Regions from separate parts of the Kitasatospora sp. NPDC033851 genome, predicted to be linked through region 1. Evidence: riboswitches for the same ligand, from Rfam matches in the RefSeq annotation. Region 1 holds a riboswitch; the other holds the start of a gene.
The links. Region 1 has a riboswitch for cyclic di-AMP ahead of ACZ51D_RS09345 (M23 family metallopeptidase). Riboswitches for the same ligand answer to the same signal wherever they lie in the genome.
Positions count from the first base shown of each region.

Region 2: another riboswitch for cyclic di-AMP. It lies ahead of ACZ51D_RS32345 (M23 family metallopeptidase); the one in region 1 lies ahead of ACZ51D_RS09345 (M23 family metallopeptidase).

Region 1 is NZ_JBVIRL010000003.1:549,347-556,505, forward strand. It holds gene ACZ51D_RS09325 (SpoIIE family protein phosphatase) at 1-18, opposite strand, end outside; gene ACZ51D_RS09330 (TetR/AcrR family transcriptional regulator) at 113-679, opposite strand; gene ACZ51D_RS09335 (alpha/beta fold hydrolase) at 757-1,584, opposite strand; gene ACZ51D_RS09340 (YiaA/YiaB family inner membrane protein) at 1,753-2,043, opposite strand; cyclic di-AMP (ydaO/yuaA leader) riboswitch at 2,240-2,398, shown strand; gene ACZ51D_RS09345 (M23 family metallopeptidase) at 2,411-3,244, shown strand; gene ACZ51D_RS09350 (hypothetical protein) at 3,308-4,183, opposite strand; gene ACZ51D_RS09355 (GNAT family N-acetyltransferase) at 4,226-4,798, shown strand; gene ACZ51D_RS09360 (sensor domain-containing protein) at 5,006-5,746, shown strand; gene ACZ51D_RS09365 (hypothetical protein) at 5,835-6,593, shown strand; gene ACZ51D_RS09370 (hypothetical protein) at 6,600-7,159, opposite strand, start outside.
Region 2 is NZ_JBVIRL010000021.1:103,562-110,720, reverse strand. It holds gene purB (adenylosuccinate lyase) at 1-576, shown strand, start outside; gene ACZ51D_RS32350 (DHA2 family efflux MFS transporter permease subunit) at 584-2,119, opposite strand; cyclic di-AMP (ydaO/yuaA leader) riboswitch at 2,432-2,612, shown strand; gene ACZ51D_RS32345 (M23 family metallopeptidase) at 2,615-3,607, shown strand; gene ACZ51D_RS32340 (DUF2470 domain-containing protein) at 3,909-4,628, opposite strand; gene ACZ51D_RS32335 (RidA family protein) at 4,751-5,161, opposite strand; gene ACZ51D_RS32330 (IclR family transcriptional regulator) at 5,220-5,969, opposite strand; gene ACZ51D_RS32325 (sugar kinase) at 6,001-7,159, opposite strand, start outside.

The DNA.
Region 1 (7,159 bases):
GTCCTCGGAGGGGGGCACTGATTCTTAATACCCCATTTCCCCGGACGGTGGAGGGTGACCGAGCCGCCGCACCGGCCCCCGCCCACCACGGCCTGCGCACCTGGTCGGGCCGCTACGCCGGCCAGGTGCGCAGGCCGGTGGTGAGGGCGGTGATGAGGCGGTCCTGGGTGGTGGTGAGGTCCTCGGCGAGTTGGAAGGCGCCGGCGGTGGTGAGGGAGGCGAAGCCGTGGGCGAGGGAGCGGACGGTGCGGGCGGCGTGGATCGCCTCGGAGCCGTCGAGGCCGTACTCCCGCAGGACGGCGATGATCACGCCGACGAGCCGGGCGGCCGCCCGGGCCAGGTCGTCGTCGGGCTGCGGGGCCTGGGGGAGGGCGTTGTAGCGGTGGGGGCGTTCGGTGGCGTACGCGTGGTAGGCGCGCAGGACGGTGGCGACGGCGTCGTCCCCGCTGCGGCCGACGGCGGCGTCCGCGAGGCGGTCGGCCAACTCCTCGGTGACCCGGACGGCGATCAGCTGCCGCAGTTCGGCGAGGCCGCCGCTGACGTGCTTGTACAGCGAGGGGGTGGCGACCCCGGCCCGGGCGGCGACGGCGGCCAGGGTGAGGGCGTCGGCGCCCTGTTCGTCGATGAGGGCGAGGGCGTGGTCGACGACCTGGTCGGGGGTCAGTCCTACGCGGGGCATGGTTTCGGCTTCTCCGTACGGAAGTCGGGCGACGGGTCGGGCCGGACGGCCGCTCGGTCGGGCGGCCGGGCCGGCGGTCAGGCGAGTTCGGCGAGGAAGGGCAGCAGGGCGTCCGCGGTGGCCTGCGGGTTGTCGGCCATCGGATAGTGCCCGGACCCCTCGATCATCGCCTTCCGCGCGCCCAGTGCCGCGACCTGCCGGTCGGCGACGAGTTCCGGCTTCGGGAAGTCGGGGTCCTTGCTGCCCATGACCACCAGCGCCGGGCACCGCACGGCGGCCGTCCAGCCGGCCGGCGACGAGTCCCCGGTGACGTATCCGCGGGTGGCGGTCTTGCGGCCCGGGGTGCGCAGGGCGGCGACCAGTCCGTCCACGTAGCCGTCGAAGTCGGCGGGCTTGGCGCCGGGGAAGGCCATCCGGCGCAGGTAGAAGCCCCAGAAGGCGGGCCAGTGGACGAGGGCCGCGCTCATCAGGCGGAGGGCGCCGCGCATCAGGGCGCCGGGCTGCGGGTTCTCGACGAAGGCGTCGATCAGGACGATCCCGGCGATCCGCTCCGGGGCGTCCCCGGCGGCCTTGACGACCGTCGCGCCGGTGTAGGAGTTCCCGGCGAGGACGGCGCGTTCGATGCCGAGGTGGTCGAGCAGGGCGAGGACGTCGCCGGCGATGGCGGCGGGGCCGTAGTCGTCCCAGGCGATGGAGGATTCGCCGAAGCCGCGCAGGTCCATGGTGACGACGCGGTGGCCGGCGGCGACGAGCAGCGGGCGCAGGTGCCGGTACGCGGCCCGGCTGTCGAGCATTCCGGGGAGCAGGACGACGGGGGCGCCGTCGCCCTGTCGGGTGTCGTCGAAGGCGATCCGCCCGCCGGGGACGGTCAGGTACTGGGTGTCCGGGCTGATGGGGGCGTTCATGGTGGGCCTCCTCGGTCCTTCGCTGCGACATCGGCGCTGCTGCCGATAGCCATAAAGCTAAGGCTAATAGCCTTAGCCGTCAAGCCCCCGGCCGAAGAGAGTCTCGAAGGAACTGTCGAAGAGGGCGTTGAAGAGGGCGTCGACGGGAGAGGGGAAGGCCGGCTCGCCTCAGATCCCCTCGGGCTTGAACGGGTCGTGCTCGCTGAGCAGCTTCTCCAGTCGGGCCTGGTCGACCCGGCTGACGATCTCGTTCGACTCGTGCCGGTCCCGGATCACCTTCGCCAGGGTGAAGGAGGAGGTGACCGTGTAGAGGAGGCCGATCCCGAGGAATGCCCGAGTCCACCCGCCGACCGGCAGGTAGGCGATCCCGACGGCGAGGGCGGTGCCCGACAGGGCGAAGGAGAGGATGGCCTGGATGTAGTACGCGGCCGTCGTGCGGTTCTGCATCGGTGCGCTCATGGCGCCAGGATGCGGCCGCCCGGCCGGGCCGCACATGAGTAGGAGTACTCAGATGGGGTGCTCGTATGAGGGGTCGTTCGTTGACGTCCGATCACTCGCTCCACTGCCGTCCCGGACGGATGGCTTGGAATCAGAGCGTCCTAGGATTAACGTTTGATAACGCAGCGCGGTCGTCAACGCCGTTCCCAGACGGCACCGTGCGCCGTCGCCTAATCCCGCCGACCGGCCTCCGGGCAGGTCAGGGAGCCGGGGAACCATGTTCCTTGGGGTGAATCGGCGGGGCCCCGGCCCGGCCGTAGGAGACCTTCCTGCTCCGAACCCGTCAGCTAACCCGGTAGGCGCGAAGGAAGGAAAGGAGCGCGCCTCCGTGGCGTCGACGCACACCCCGGCACACCCGGCCGGCCCCGCAGCCGGTACCCAGCTCCTCGACCACCCCGGCGCGGACGGGCCCGAGGCCCTCGGCCCGGAGGCCGAGGCCAACCGGCACCGGATGCCGCGTCAGACCCGCGGCGCCTCCCCGCTGCTCGGCGTCACCGCCGTCGCCGCCACCCTCGGTGCCACCGGCTTCGCCTCGGCCACCCCGGCCGTCGCGCCCGCCATCGAGGCCCCCGACGAGACCCCGGTCGCGCTCGCCGCCGACCCCGGCCTCGCGCTCGCCGCCCGCATCCAGCAGCAGGCCGACAGCCAGCGCACCGCCGCCGAGGAGGGTGCCCGCGTGCAGGCCGCGCAGGAGGCCGAGGCCAAGGCCGCCGCCAAGGAGGCGGAGGCCAAGGCCGCCGCGACGGAGGCGGAGGCCAAGCGCGCCGCCGCCCTCACCCTCCCGGTGAAGGACTACCGGCTCTCCGCCCACTACGGCCAGAGCGCCCGCTACTGGGCCAACCTGCACACCGGCCTGGACTTCGCCGCCGACACCGGCACCCCGGTGTACGCGCTCGGCCAGGGCACCATCACCTCGGCCGGCTGGTCCGGCTCGTACGGCTACCGGATCGTCGAGACCCTGCCCGACGGCACCGAGATCTGGTACTGCCACCTCTCCTCGATCATCAAGGGCTCCGGCGGCGTCGCCTCCGGCCAGCAGATCGGCAAGGTCGGCGCGACCGGCAACGTCACCGGCCCGCACCTGCACCTGGAGGTGCGCCCCGGCGGCGGCGCCCCGGTCGACCCGGAGCCCTGGCTCCAGCAGCACGGCCTCAACCCGTAACGGACACCCGAAAGCCCCCGGTCGCACGCTCGGTTCGAGCGGCCGGGGGCTTTTCGCGGCGTCTCACTCCTCCGCGGGCAACTGCGCCACGTACGCGTCGATCTCCTCCTGGCCGGGCTCCGGCGCCAGCTCGGGGAACTCCGCCACCAGCAGCCGCGGCAGCCCCGGCACCGTCCACTCCCCGAACAGGTCGAGCGCCGCGTCGACCGCCGCCTCCTCGAACTGCCCGAAGTCACCGGCCAGCTCGTCCGGCATCGGCCGCCCGAGCGCGGTCAGCTCGGCCAGGTTGCGGTAGCTGCGCCGCATCAGGCCCTGCTCCAGCAGCCGCCGCGCGCCGTCCGTGGCCATGCCGACCGACAGCACCCGGCCCGGTCCCCAGCCCCGCTCGTCCGGCTCGTCCAGCCAGCCGGCCGGCACCAGCGACTCGTACGCGGCCAGCCGCTCCTCCTCCGGGAGCTCGCCGAAGCCGGTCAGCCAGTCCCGCACCGCCGCCTCGTCCGCGACGTCCACCCCGTACGCGTGCAGCAGCAGCGCGTACAGCCGGGGCCAGGTCACCAGGTCGGCGCGGCGCAGCAGCCCGGCCGCGACCTCGCCCTGCCACTCGGCCTCCGCGTGCAGCCGCTCCTGGCGCTTGGCGTTGAGCCGCCGGACCGCCCGCTGGTGGTCGATCAGCAACCGGACCGCGTCGCCGTACGCGAGCGGGTCCTCCTCGGGGGTGGGTTGGACGTACAGGTGGAGCCGCTCGTACAGCAGGTGCTCCACCGCGTCGGAGGTCAGTTCGGGCCAGCCGTCGTGCATCCTGCCCTCGCCCAGCTCCAGCAGCGCCAGCACCGCGCGCAGCGGCGCCTCGGCCACCGGCGTGCGGCCCTGCTCGGCCGCCCAGGCGAGCAGGTCGGCGGCCCTGGTGCGCGGGGCGAGTCGCAGGTCTTCGTCGTTCATAGTCCGAACGGTAGCCTCCGGGGGCCGGTAGGGTCGGCCGCCATGGTCCCCGTACGACTCACCGGCCCCCGGCTGGCCATCCGCGAGTACCACCACACCGACGGCGACGTGGACGCGCTGCACGCCCTGTTCGGCGACCCGGAGGTCACCCGCCACCTGCCGTTCGAGCCGTACGACCGCGAGACCTGCGCCGACCAGATCGAGCTCTACCTGGAGGAGGCGATGGCCGGCGAGCGGGACACCTACCGGCTCGCCGTCACCAGGCTCGCCGACGCCGAGGACCCGCAGGACGCGACCCCGATCGGACACGCCGCGCTCACCCTCGGGAAGCACCGCGCCGCCGACCTAGGCTGCGTCCTCGGCCGCGATTTCCGGGGCCGAGGCCACGCGGGCGAGATCACCGGCCTGCTCTGCGACTTCGCCTTCCACACCCTGGACCTGCACCGGCTGACGGCCTCGGCCGACGTGGGCAACACGGCCTCCGCCAAGGTGCTCACCCGACTCGGGTTCCGGCTGGAGGTGCGGGCCCGGCACGACCGGCTCGAGAACGGCGTCCGCTCCGACTCGCACCTCTTCGCGCTGCTCGTCGACGAGTGGCCGGGCCCGACCGGCTGAACCCCCACGGCGCACCCGTGTGGCCAGGGAGACCGGCGGGCCGGCGGACCGGGGGCCGGGGGCGGGGCCGGGGGCCGGGGGCCGGGGGGTTAACCCCACCCCCGATCCGCCAGGCCTCCGGATGCCGCCGCGACCTGCGGTTCGGCCAGACTGGACGACGTCAGCGAGCACGAACGACCGTCAGTACGAGGGGCCGGGGGCCGGAACATGAGCAGCAGCCGAAGCACACGGGACCACGAGTGGGACGTCCTGGACGGTCACGGCGACGACCCGCGCCCCGCCCGGGCCCACCGGACCGGACAGCCGCCCGCCTTCTGGACGGCGCCGTTCTCCGCGCACTACTACCGCGAGGTCGGCTACGTGCTCAGCGGCCTGCCGGTGGCGATCGCCGGCTTCGCCGTCGCGATCACCCTGTTCTGCCTCGGCCTCGGCACCTTCGTCACCGCCCTCGGCCTGCCCGTGCTGGCCGGCCTGACCATCGCCGCCCGGGGCTTCGGCCGACTGGAGCGGGCCCGGGCGCGGGGCATGCTGGCCCTGGACGTTCCCGGCCCGAAGCCGGTGCGCCCGGTCCGCCCGGGCAACTGGGGCGCGATCACCGCGCGGCTGGCGGACGGGGCGGGCTGGAAGGCCGCGCTGTACCAGGTGGTGATGTTCCCCTGGGCGATCTTCAGCTTCACCATGACCCTGGTGTTCCTGCTGCTCGGCTGGGCGATGGCGCTCTACCCGGTCTACCACTGGGTCTTCCCGACCTACACCGGCTGGCGCGGGTACCAGCTGTTCGACTACACCGACGGCCACCACGTCCGGCACGTCTACTACGTCGAGGGGATGTGGCAGATCGCCGGGTTCTCGCTGGTCGGGGTGGTGCTGGTCTTCCTCACCGCGCAGCTCGTCCGCGGCCTGACCAACGTCAACCGGGCCGCCGCCCAGGGCCTGCTCGGCCGCTGACCAGGCGCTGACCGTCCGGCCCCGACTCGGTCCCGGCCCCGTTCGCACTCCGGATGCGGACGGGGCCGCCGCGTGTTCGGATGACCGCGTGGCCGCCCCAGGCATTCCCCCCGAACCCCCGGACGTCCTGGTCACCTCCCGCCCGCTGGACGAGTACTGCGCCCTGTTCGACCTCACCCGGGCCCAGCTCGCCGCCCTCCCCGGGCCGCTGCTGGACTGCCCCGGCGGCGCGGCCGGCCTGGCCGCCGAGGCGCGCGCGCTGGGCTGCCGGGTGATCGCCGCCGACCCGGCGTACGCCCTGCCGCTGCCGGTGGTCGCGGACCGCGCCCGGGCCGCCCGGGCGGCGATGGCCGTCGCGATGGCCGCCCGCCCGCACCTCTACCCCGCGCCCCGCCCGCACCGGCCCGAGCGCTACCTGCGCAGCTGGGACCGCGCCCGCCGGCTGTTCGCCGCCGACTCCGCCGCGCACCCGCAGCGGTACGTGGCCGCCGCGCTGCCCCGGCTGCCCTTCGCGGACGGCACCTTCGCCCTCACCCTGAGCGGCTACCTGCTCTTCGCCTACCCCGAACTCTTCGGCCCCGAGCACCAGTTGGCCGCCCTGACCGAGCTGGTCCGGGTCACCTCCTTGGGCGGCGAGGTCCGCGTCCAGCCCCTGCACGACGGCCGGGGCCGCCGCTGCGGGCACCTCGACCCCCTGCGGTACGCGCTCGGCGAGCGCCGGATAGCCAGCGAGGTCCGCCGCTTCCCCCGGGCCGAGGACGGACGCACCCGCCGCGTCCTGGTCCTGCGGGCCGCCGACCGCCGCCCCCGGGCGGAGGCCGGGCAGCCCGTGGCCGCCGGGCTGTAGGGGCCGCTAAGAGGCGGGCGAGGCGGGCGAGGCGGGCGACGTCGGCGCATCCGGTGCGGTCGGTGCATCCGGTGCGGCCGGTGCATCGGGTGCAGCCGAGCCGGACGGCTGGGATGGCTGGGTCGGCTGGGTCGGCTGGGGTGCCTGGGCCTGCTGGGCCGGCACGAAGGCCGTCACCTGCAGCCGGGAGAGGATCTTCTCCGCCAGCCAGCTGCGGTCCGACCCGTACGGGATGCCCCGCGGATCGACCAGCTGCGCCGCCACCGCGTCCCGCAGCCGCTGCGCCTCGGCGGCCGGCAGCCGGGAGAGCAGTCCCCGGGCGGCCAGCAGCGCGTGGTACTGCTCGAAGCCCGAGCGCGGGTGCTCGATCGCGTCCAGCACGCTCGCCAGGTCCGCGAGCGACGGGTCGCCCTGCATCAGGGCGAGGGCCTGGATCCGCCGCCCCTCGGAGCCGTCCGTGAAGAGGTCCCGCACCTGGTCCGCGGTCAGCGCCGACCGCCGCGCGGTCGAGCGGACCTCGGCCACCACGCCCGCCGGCCCGGCCGGCGAACCCGAGGCGGGCGGCA
Region 2 (7,159 bases), on a different contig from region 1:
CACAAGATGAACACCCGCTCCTGCGAGCGCGTCAACGGCCTGGCCGTCATCCTGCGCGGCTACGCCTCGATGACCGGCGAGCTGGCCGGCGACCAGTGGAACGAGGGCGACGTCTCCTGCTCGGTGGTGCGCCGGGTCGCGCTGCCGGACGCCTTCTTCGCCTTCGACGGCCTGCTGGAGACCTTCCTGACCGTCCTCGACGAGTTCGGCGCCTTCCCCGCCGTGGTCGAGGCCGAGCTGGACCGCTACCTGCCGTTCCTCGCCACCACCAAGGTGCTGATGGGCGCGGTGCGCGCGGGCGTCGGCCGGGAGACCGGGCACGAGGTCATCAAGGAGCACGCCGTCGCCTCCGCGCTGGCGATGCGCGCGGGCGCCCGGGAGAACGAGCTGCTCGACCGCCTGGCCGCCGACGAGCGGATCCCGCTGGACCGGGCCGCGCTGGACGCGCTGCTGGCCGACAAGCTCTCCTTCACCGGTGCGGCCGGTGCCCAGGTCGCCGAGGTGGTCCGTCAGGTGGAGGCCGTCGCGGCCGCCTACCCGGAGGCCGCCAAGTACGTCCCCGCCGACATCCTCTGACCACTCGTCAGCTGTCGGGCGAGGGCCCCGCCACCGGACCGGTGACGGGGCCCTCGTGCGTGTGGACGTGGCCCGGGTCGAGCGGCGGGGTGGTGCCGCAGGTCCACGCGCAGTCCGGCTCGGCCACCAGGTGGTCCTCGGGGGCGAGGACGTTGCCCCGGACGGTGGCGAAGGCGATCAGCCCGCCGCCGGCCAGCAGACCCGCGCAGATCAGCATCGCGGTGTGGAAGGCGGAGTCGACCGCGGACGGCACCCGGTAGGCGTCGCCGCTCAGTCCGGCCAGGGCCGGGAGGGCGGCCACCGCGAGCAGGCCGGCCGCGCGGGCGGCGGCGTTGTTCACCCCGCTCGCGATGCCCGCGTGCCGGACCTCGACGGCCGCCAGCACGGTGGCCGTCAACGGCGCGACCAGCAGCGTCATGCCGCAGCCCATCACCGTGACGGCGGGCAGCACGTCCGCCCAGTAGGAAGAGCCCGGGCCGATGCGCAGCATCAGCAGCACCCCGGCGGCGCACAGCAGCGGGCCGACGGTGAGCGGGATCCGCGGGCCGATCCGCTTGCCGAGGCGCCCGGCGCGCGCCGACAGCCCCAGCATCAGCACCGTGATCGGCACCAGCGCGAAGCCCGAGACCAGCGGCGAGAACCCGGCGACGATCTGCAGCTGCACCACCAGCAGGAAGAAGACGCCGCTGAACGCCGCGTACACGCAGAGGGTGACCAGGTTCACGGCGGTGAACAGCCGGGAGGAGAACAGGCCGAGCGGCAGCATCGGATCGGGCGCGCGGCGCTCGACGGCCACGAAGGCGACGCCGAGCACCACACCGATCAACCCGCTGACCCAGACCACGGCGGACACGCCCTCCCCGGCGGCGGTCAGCGCGTAGGTGATCGCGCCGAGGGCGAACGCGGCGAGCACCGCGCCGAGCACGTCGAAGCGGCCGGTGGCGCTCTCGTCCCGGCTCTCCGGCACGTACCGCGTGGTGACCGTGATCACGGCGGCCGCGAGCGGCAGGTTCAGCAGGAAGATCCAGCGCCAGCCCGGGCCGTCCACCAGCCAGCCGCCGAGGAAGGGGCCGACCGCGGCCGACACGCCGCCGAGGCCCGACCACAGCCCGACCGCGGCCGAGCGGTCGTCAGGGTCGAAGACGGCTTGGAGCATGGCGAGCGAGCCGGGGGTGAGCAGCGCCCCGCCGATGCCCTGGACGGCGCGGGCGGCGATCAGCACCTGGATGTTCGGCGCGGCGGCGCAGGCCGCGGAGGCGGCGGCGAACCAGACCACGCCGATGAGGAAGACCCGGCGCCTTCCGTACCGGTCGCCGAGCGCGCCGCCGAGCAGGATCAGGCCTGCCAGGGTGAGCAGATAGCCGTTCAGCGTCCACTGAAGGGACGCCAGGGAGGCGCCGAGGTCGGCGCCGATGCGGGGCAGGGCGACGTTCACCACGGTGCCGTCCAGCATCGCCATGCTGGAGCCGAGCACCGTCGCCAGTAGTACCCAGCGACCCTGCGCGGTGCCCAGGCGCAGGGTGCCGGCCTCGGAAGTGGCCACGGCCCGATCCTGCTCCCCGTGAGGCCCGCGTGACAAGGGTCACCGGCGGGTGTGTCGGTGGTGTGCGGTGCGTGAGCGGACGACCGCGCAGTGCCGTCGATGTCGGCGCAGGGTCGTGGATCAGTGGCGCGGGGTGAATGGATCGCGTACGCACCGTGCAGCGGATCATCCGGAGAGTCACCGCACCCCGGGGGATGGTTGCCGATTCAAGAGATCGACATTGCTTCACCCGAACGGATGGGTTTTAGTTCAGCGACCGCCCGGCCAGTCCGGACGGATCCACCGGGTGGAACGCCGAGTCCTGCCGCTTCCCGGTGGTTCGAACTGAACTCTGTACGGCAGGAGCGGGGGACCCACAGGTAAGTCGCCGGACCGGAAGTTCGCGCCTCAGGGCGCGGCGTCCAGGGCCGGCTTGGGGTGAAGCCGCGCATGCGGCCGGGCAACTCCAGCCCGAACCCGACAGCTCACCTCGCAGGCGTCGGAGAGGAAACTTCCATGCCTGCTCAGGCTCGTCGTATCGCCCTGCCCCGCGCCGCCCGCATCGGCATCGCCACCGCCGTCACCGGTGTCTCCTTCGCCCTCCCGCTCGTCACCGCGATGAGCGCCCAGGCCCACACCGCCCTGGTCGCCCCGGCCCCGCAGACCGCCGCCTCCACCACCGCCGTCGACGCCGCGCCGGCTCAGGCCGCGCCGGCCCAGGCCGCTCCGGCCGCCGCGCACGAGAGCTACCGCGTCGTCAGCGGCGACACCCTGTCCAAGATCGCCGACGCCAAGCACGTCGAGGGCGGCTGGCACGCGCTGTACGAGCAGAACCGCTCGGTCGTCGGCGCCAACCCGAACCTGATCTTCCCGGGCCAGCAGTTCGCGATCGCCGGCCACGCTGCCGCGCCGTCCGCGGACGTCGCCCCGGCCAAGCCCGCCAAGCCGGCCGCTCCGGTCACCCAGGCCACTTCGGCCGCCAAGCCGCAGGCCCAGGTCCAGGTCAAGACCGAGGCCGCCAAGCCGGCCGCCCAGGTGCAGACCCAGGTTCAGACCGCCGCTCCGGCCCAGGCCGTGACCGCCGCTCCGGTCGCCGCCGCCTCCGGCTTCGTCGCGCCGCTGGCCCACCCGGTGCTCGGCGAGGCCTACGGCGTGGCCGGCTCGATGTGGGCCTCCGGCCACCACACCGGCCAGGACTTCGTGGCCTCCACCGGCACCCCGCTGCGCGCCGTCGCCAACGGTGTCGTGGTCAAGGCCGGCAACGGCGGCGCCTACGGCAACGAGGTCGAGATCAAGCTCGCCGACGGCCACTACGCCGAGTACGCGCACCTCTCCGTGATCGGTGTGAAGATCGGTCAGACCGTCACCGTCGGCCAGCAGCTCGGCCTCTCCGGCGCCACCGGCAACGTGACCGGCCCGCACCTGCACTTCGAGATCCGCACCGGCCCGGAGTACGGCTCGGACATCGACCCGGTCGCCTACCTGCGCGCGCACGGCGTCGCGCTCTGACCCTGTCGGGGTTTCAGGAACCACCGCTGCTGCGGAGCGAATCGATCCTCCGGGATGGTCATGTCGGGTGACCGCTCGACCGGGTGATCGCCGTGCAGTGGACATGGGCGCGGGACACGCCCAGGCCGGCCCGGCTCGCGGGATTCACTTCCTCGCGAGCCGGGCCGGCCGCTGCCGTTTTCGGGGTCGGCGGTTCGTTTTCGGGGCGGGGTCGGGGCGGGGTCGGGGTGGCGTTCGCGGTGCGCCGGTGGTGGTCCGGGCGGTACGTGAGGAGGACGCGGCCGGGCGGTGAGCCGGCGACTCAGCTGCGGTGGGCCGGCTGACCGTACCGGGCGGCGGCCAGCAGGTCGTGCATCCGGTGGCCCAAGTCCTCGGTGTCGCGGGCCGGTTCGGGGAAGACCAGGCGGACGTCGCGGTGGCCGTCGGGGTGGTCCAGGCGCAGCACCAGGCCGTGGCGGTCCAGGGCGAGCGGGCGGACGTCCGGGTTCCGGGCGAGCAGCACCGGGTCGAGCAGGCGGGTGAGGACCTCGAGTGCGTCGGCGTGGTCGTCGGCGAAGTGGGTGAGCATTGCGGCCTCGTGGCGGGCCATCGGGTCGGGGGCGGCGAGGGCGAGGTCGGCGGCGGTGACCGCGCCGGTGCCGTACGGGGTGGCGAGGACGGCGTGGGCGACGTCCACCCGCAGGTGGGCGCTGAGGCCGTCGTCGGCGAGGTGGGCCAGGTGCAGCCGGCCGGCCAGGGTGAGGCGGGCGCGGACGCGGTCGCGGACGGCGACGGGGGCGACGTCGGTGACATCGAGGATGACGGCGAGGCCCTCGGCGGCGTGGGCCGCGGCCACGGTGAGCGGCGTGTCCAGCGGGGCGCGCAGCCGCAGGCGGGAGCCGTGGGCGGAGACCGGGCCGTCCAGGTCGTGCTGCTCGCCCAGGGTGCGGACGGCGAGCGAGGAGGTCGTGCTGAGCAGGCTGTGGATCCGTTCGGCGGTGGTGGGCTCGGGCACCTCGGTGTCGCCGGTTGGCAGGCTCATGGACGGACCTCCAGATAGTTAGGTGAGCCTAACCTAATGTTGCTGGCGAAGTGTGGCAAGCAGGCCTCGGGGAACGCCGAGGGCCCGGACGTGCCGTCCGGGCCCTCGGGTCGGCCGGATCGTCAGGCGACGACGGCCTGGGCGTCGATCTCGACCAGCATCGGCTCCTGCGGCAGCTCGACGAAGACGGTGGTGCGGCAGGGCTTCACGCCGCCGGGCTTGACGTTCTCCTCGATGAACTCGGCGTAGACCTCGTTCATCAATGGGAAGTCCGCGCGCTTGGTGAGGTAGACGCGGAACATCACCACGTCCTCGATGGTGGCGCCACCGGCCTCGACGATGGCCTTGACGTTCTCCAGGGTGCGCCGCGTCTGTGCCTTCACGTCGCCGCGGTGGAGGTACTCGCCGGTCGCGGGATCCTGCGGGCCCTGGCCGGAGACCTGCAGGATCGGGCCCTTGCGGACGCCCTGGGAGAACATCCAGGCGGGGGCGGGGGCCCCGTCGGTGCGGATCTCGATCTTGTCGGAGGACATGGGGGTTCCTTGCTCCTTGGAGTTCTCGGCGGCTGTTTCGGGCTGTCTTGATGATCCGTCAACTGTGGCCGGGGAGGCCGCAGTCGGCCGACACCGCGCGGGCGGTGGCGACCAGCTGCGGGAGGAGGTCCAGCACCTGCTCGTACGGGAGGACGACGTCCGGGACGGAGATGGAGGCGGCGGCGACGACCCGCCCGCTGGCGTCCCGGACGGGTGCGGCCACGCAGTTGATGAAGGCCTCGTGCTCGGCGTGGTCCTGCGCCCAGCCCTGGGCGGCGACCTTCTCCAGCTCGGCGAGCAGCGCCCCGGGCGTGGTGAGGGTGCGTTCGGTGTGCGGGGCGAAGTCGATCCCGGCCACCACCCGGCGCCGCTCGGGCAGCGGCAGGTCGGCCAGCAGCACCTTGGAGACGGCGGCGCTGTGCAGGGCGGCGCGCAGGCCGATCCGGGAGTACATCCGCACCGGATGGCGGGAGTCGAACTTGTCGATGTAGACCACCTCGCCGCCCTCGTACGCGGCCAGGTGCACGGTCTGGCCGGTGGCGGCGTTCAGCTCGGCCAGGTGCGGGGCGGCGATCCGGCGAATGCCGCGCTGCTCAAGAGCCAGGCCGGACAGGGCGAAGAGGCCGGCGCCCAGGTGGTAGCGGTAGGCCGCGTCGCGGTAGACGAATCGTTCCTCTTCGAGGCTCTGGAGCAGCCGGAGCACGGTCGTCTTGTGGACGCCGAGCACCTCGGCGAGCTGGTCGAGGGAGCGTTCGCCCTCGCCGAGCTGGGCGAGGATGCGCAGGGCGCGGGTGACGGTCTGGCTCATCGTGCTCCGCTTCGAGGGCTGGGGTGGCTGCTCATCGGGCCCGGGCCCGGCCGGCGGGCGGCGTTCGGTCGGTCGGCGGTGCTCCGTCGGTGGGGTGCGCGCCGTCGGTGGGGTGCGGGCGGTCGGTGGGGTGCGGGCGGTCGGCCTTGTGGGCGCCGTCGGTGGGCAGGGTCGGGCCGGTGATGCCGGCCGCGGTGACCCGGGTGGCGGCCCAGTCGGCGGCGGAGGCGTCGAGCAGTGCCGTCACGACGGCGGCGGGCGGCAGCTCGGCCTGGTCGCCGTGGGCGGTCAGCGCGCAGGCGGCGCTCAGGTGGCCGAGCCGCAGCCGGCGGCGCTGGTCCAGGCCCCGGACGGTGCCGGCCAGGTAACCGGCCGCGAAGGCGTCGCCCGCGCCGGTGGCCTCGACCACCTCGACGGCGAGGGCCGGCTCGGTGACCGCCGTGCCGTCCCGCTCCAGGGCGGTGACGTGCCGGTCGGCGTCCTTGACCACGAGGGTGGCGGGGGAGGGGAAGCGGCGGCGCAGGGCGGTGGGGTCGCCGGTGCCGAAGGCGGCCTGCGCCTCGTCGGCGCCGAGCAGCAGCAGGTCGGCGGCGTCCAGCAGCGGCGGCAGTACGGCCGGGTCCCGGTCGTGCCAGAGTGAGGGGCGCCAGTTGAGGTCGAAGCTGACCAGCCGGTCCGGGCGGCGGTCGGCGAACAGGGCGCGCAGCAGGGCGAGGCAGTCGTCGGAGAGCGCGGCGGTGATGCCGGACAGGTGCAGTAGACGGGCGCCGGCCAGCAGTGCGGCGGCGGCCGGGTCGGCGAGCAGTGCGGGGGAGAGCGCGGCGGCCGCGGAACCGCGCCGGTGGTAGTGCAGTCGGCTGCGGCCGGGGCCGAGGTCGTGATCGTGGCCGGTGGTGCCGCCGACCTCCTTGAGGTAGACGCCGGTCGGGCGGTGTGGGTCGACCGCGACCGCCGAGACGTCCACGCCGCGGGCGGCGACCTCGGCGACGAGCCGCCGACCGAAGCCGTCGTCGCCGACCCGGCTGACCCAGGCGGTCGGCACGCCGAGCGCGGCCAGTGCGCCGGCCACGTTGGACTCGGCGCCGCCGACGGCGAGCCGGAAGTTCTCCACCGACTCCAGTGGGCCCGGGCGGTCCGGGAGCAGGACCGCCATCGACTCGCCCACGCACACGGCCGTCGGGGGAGGACCC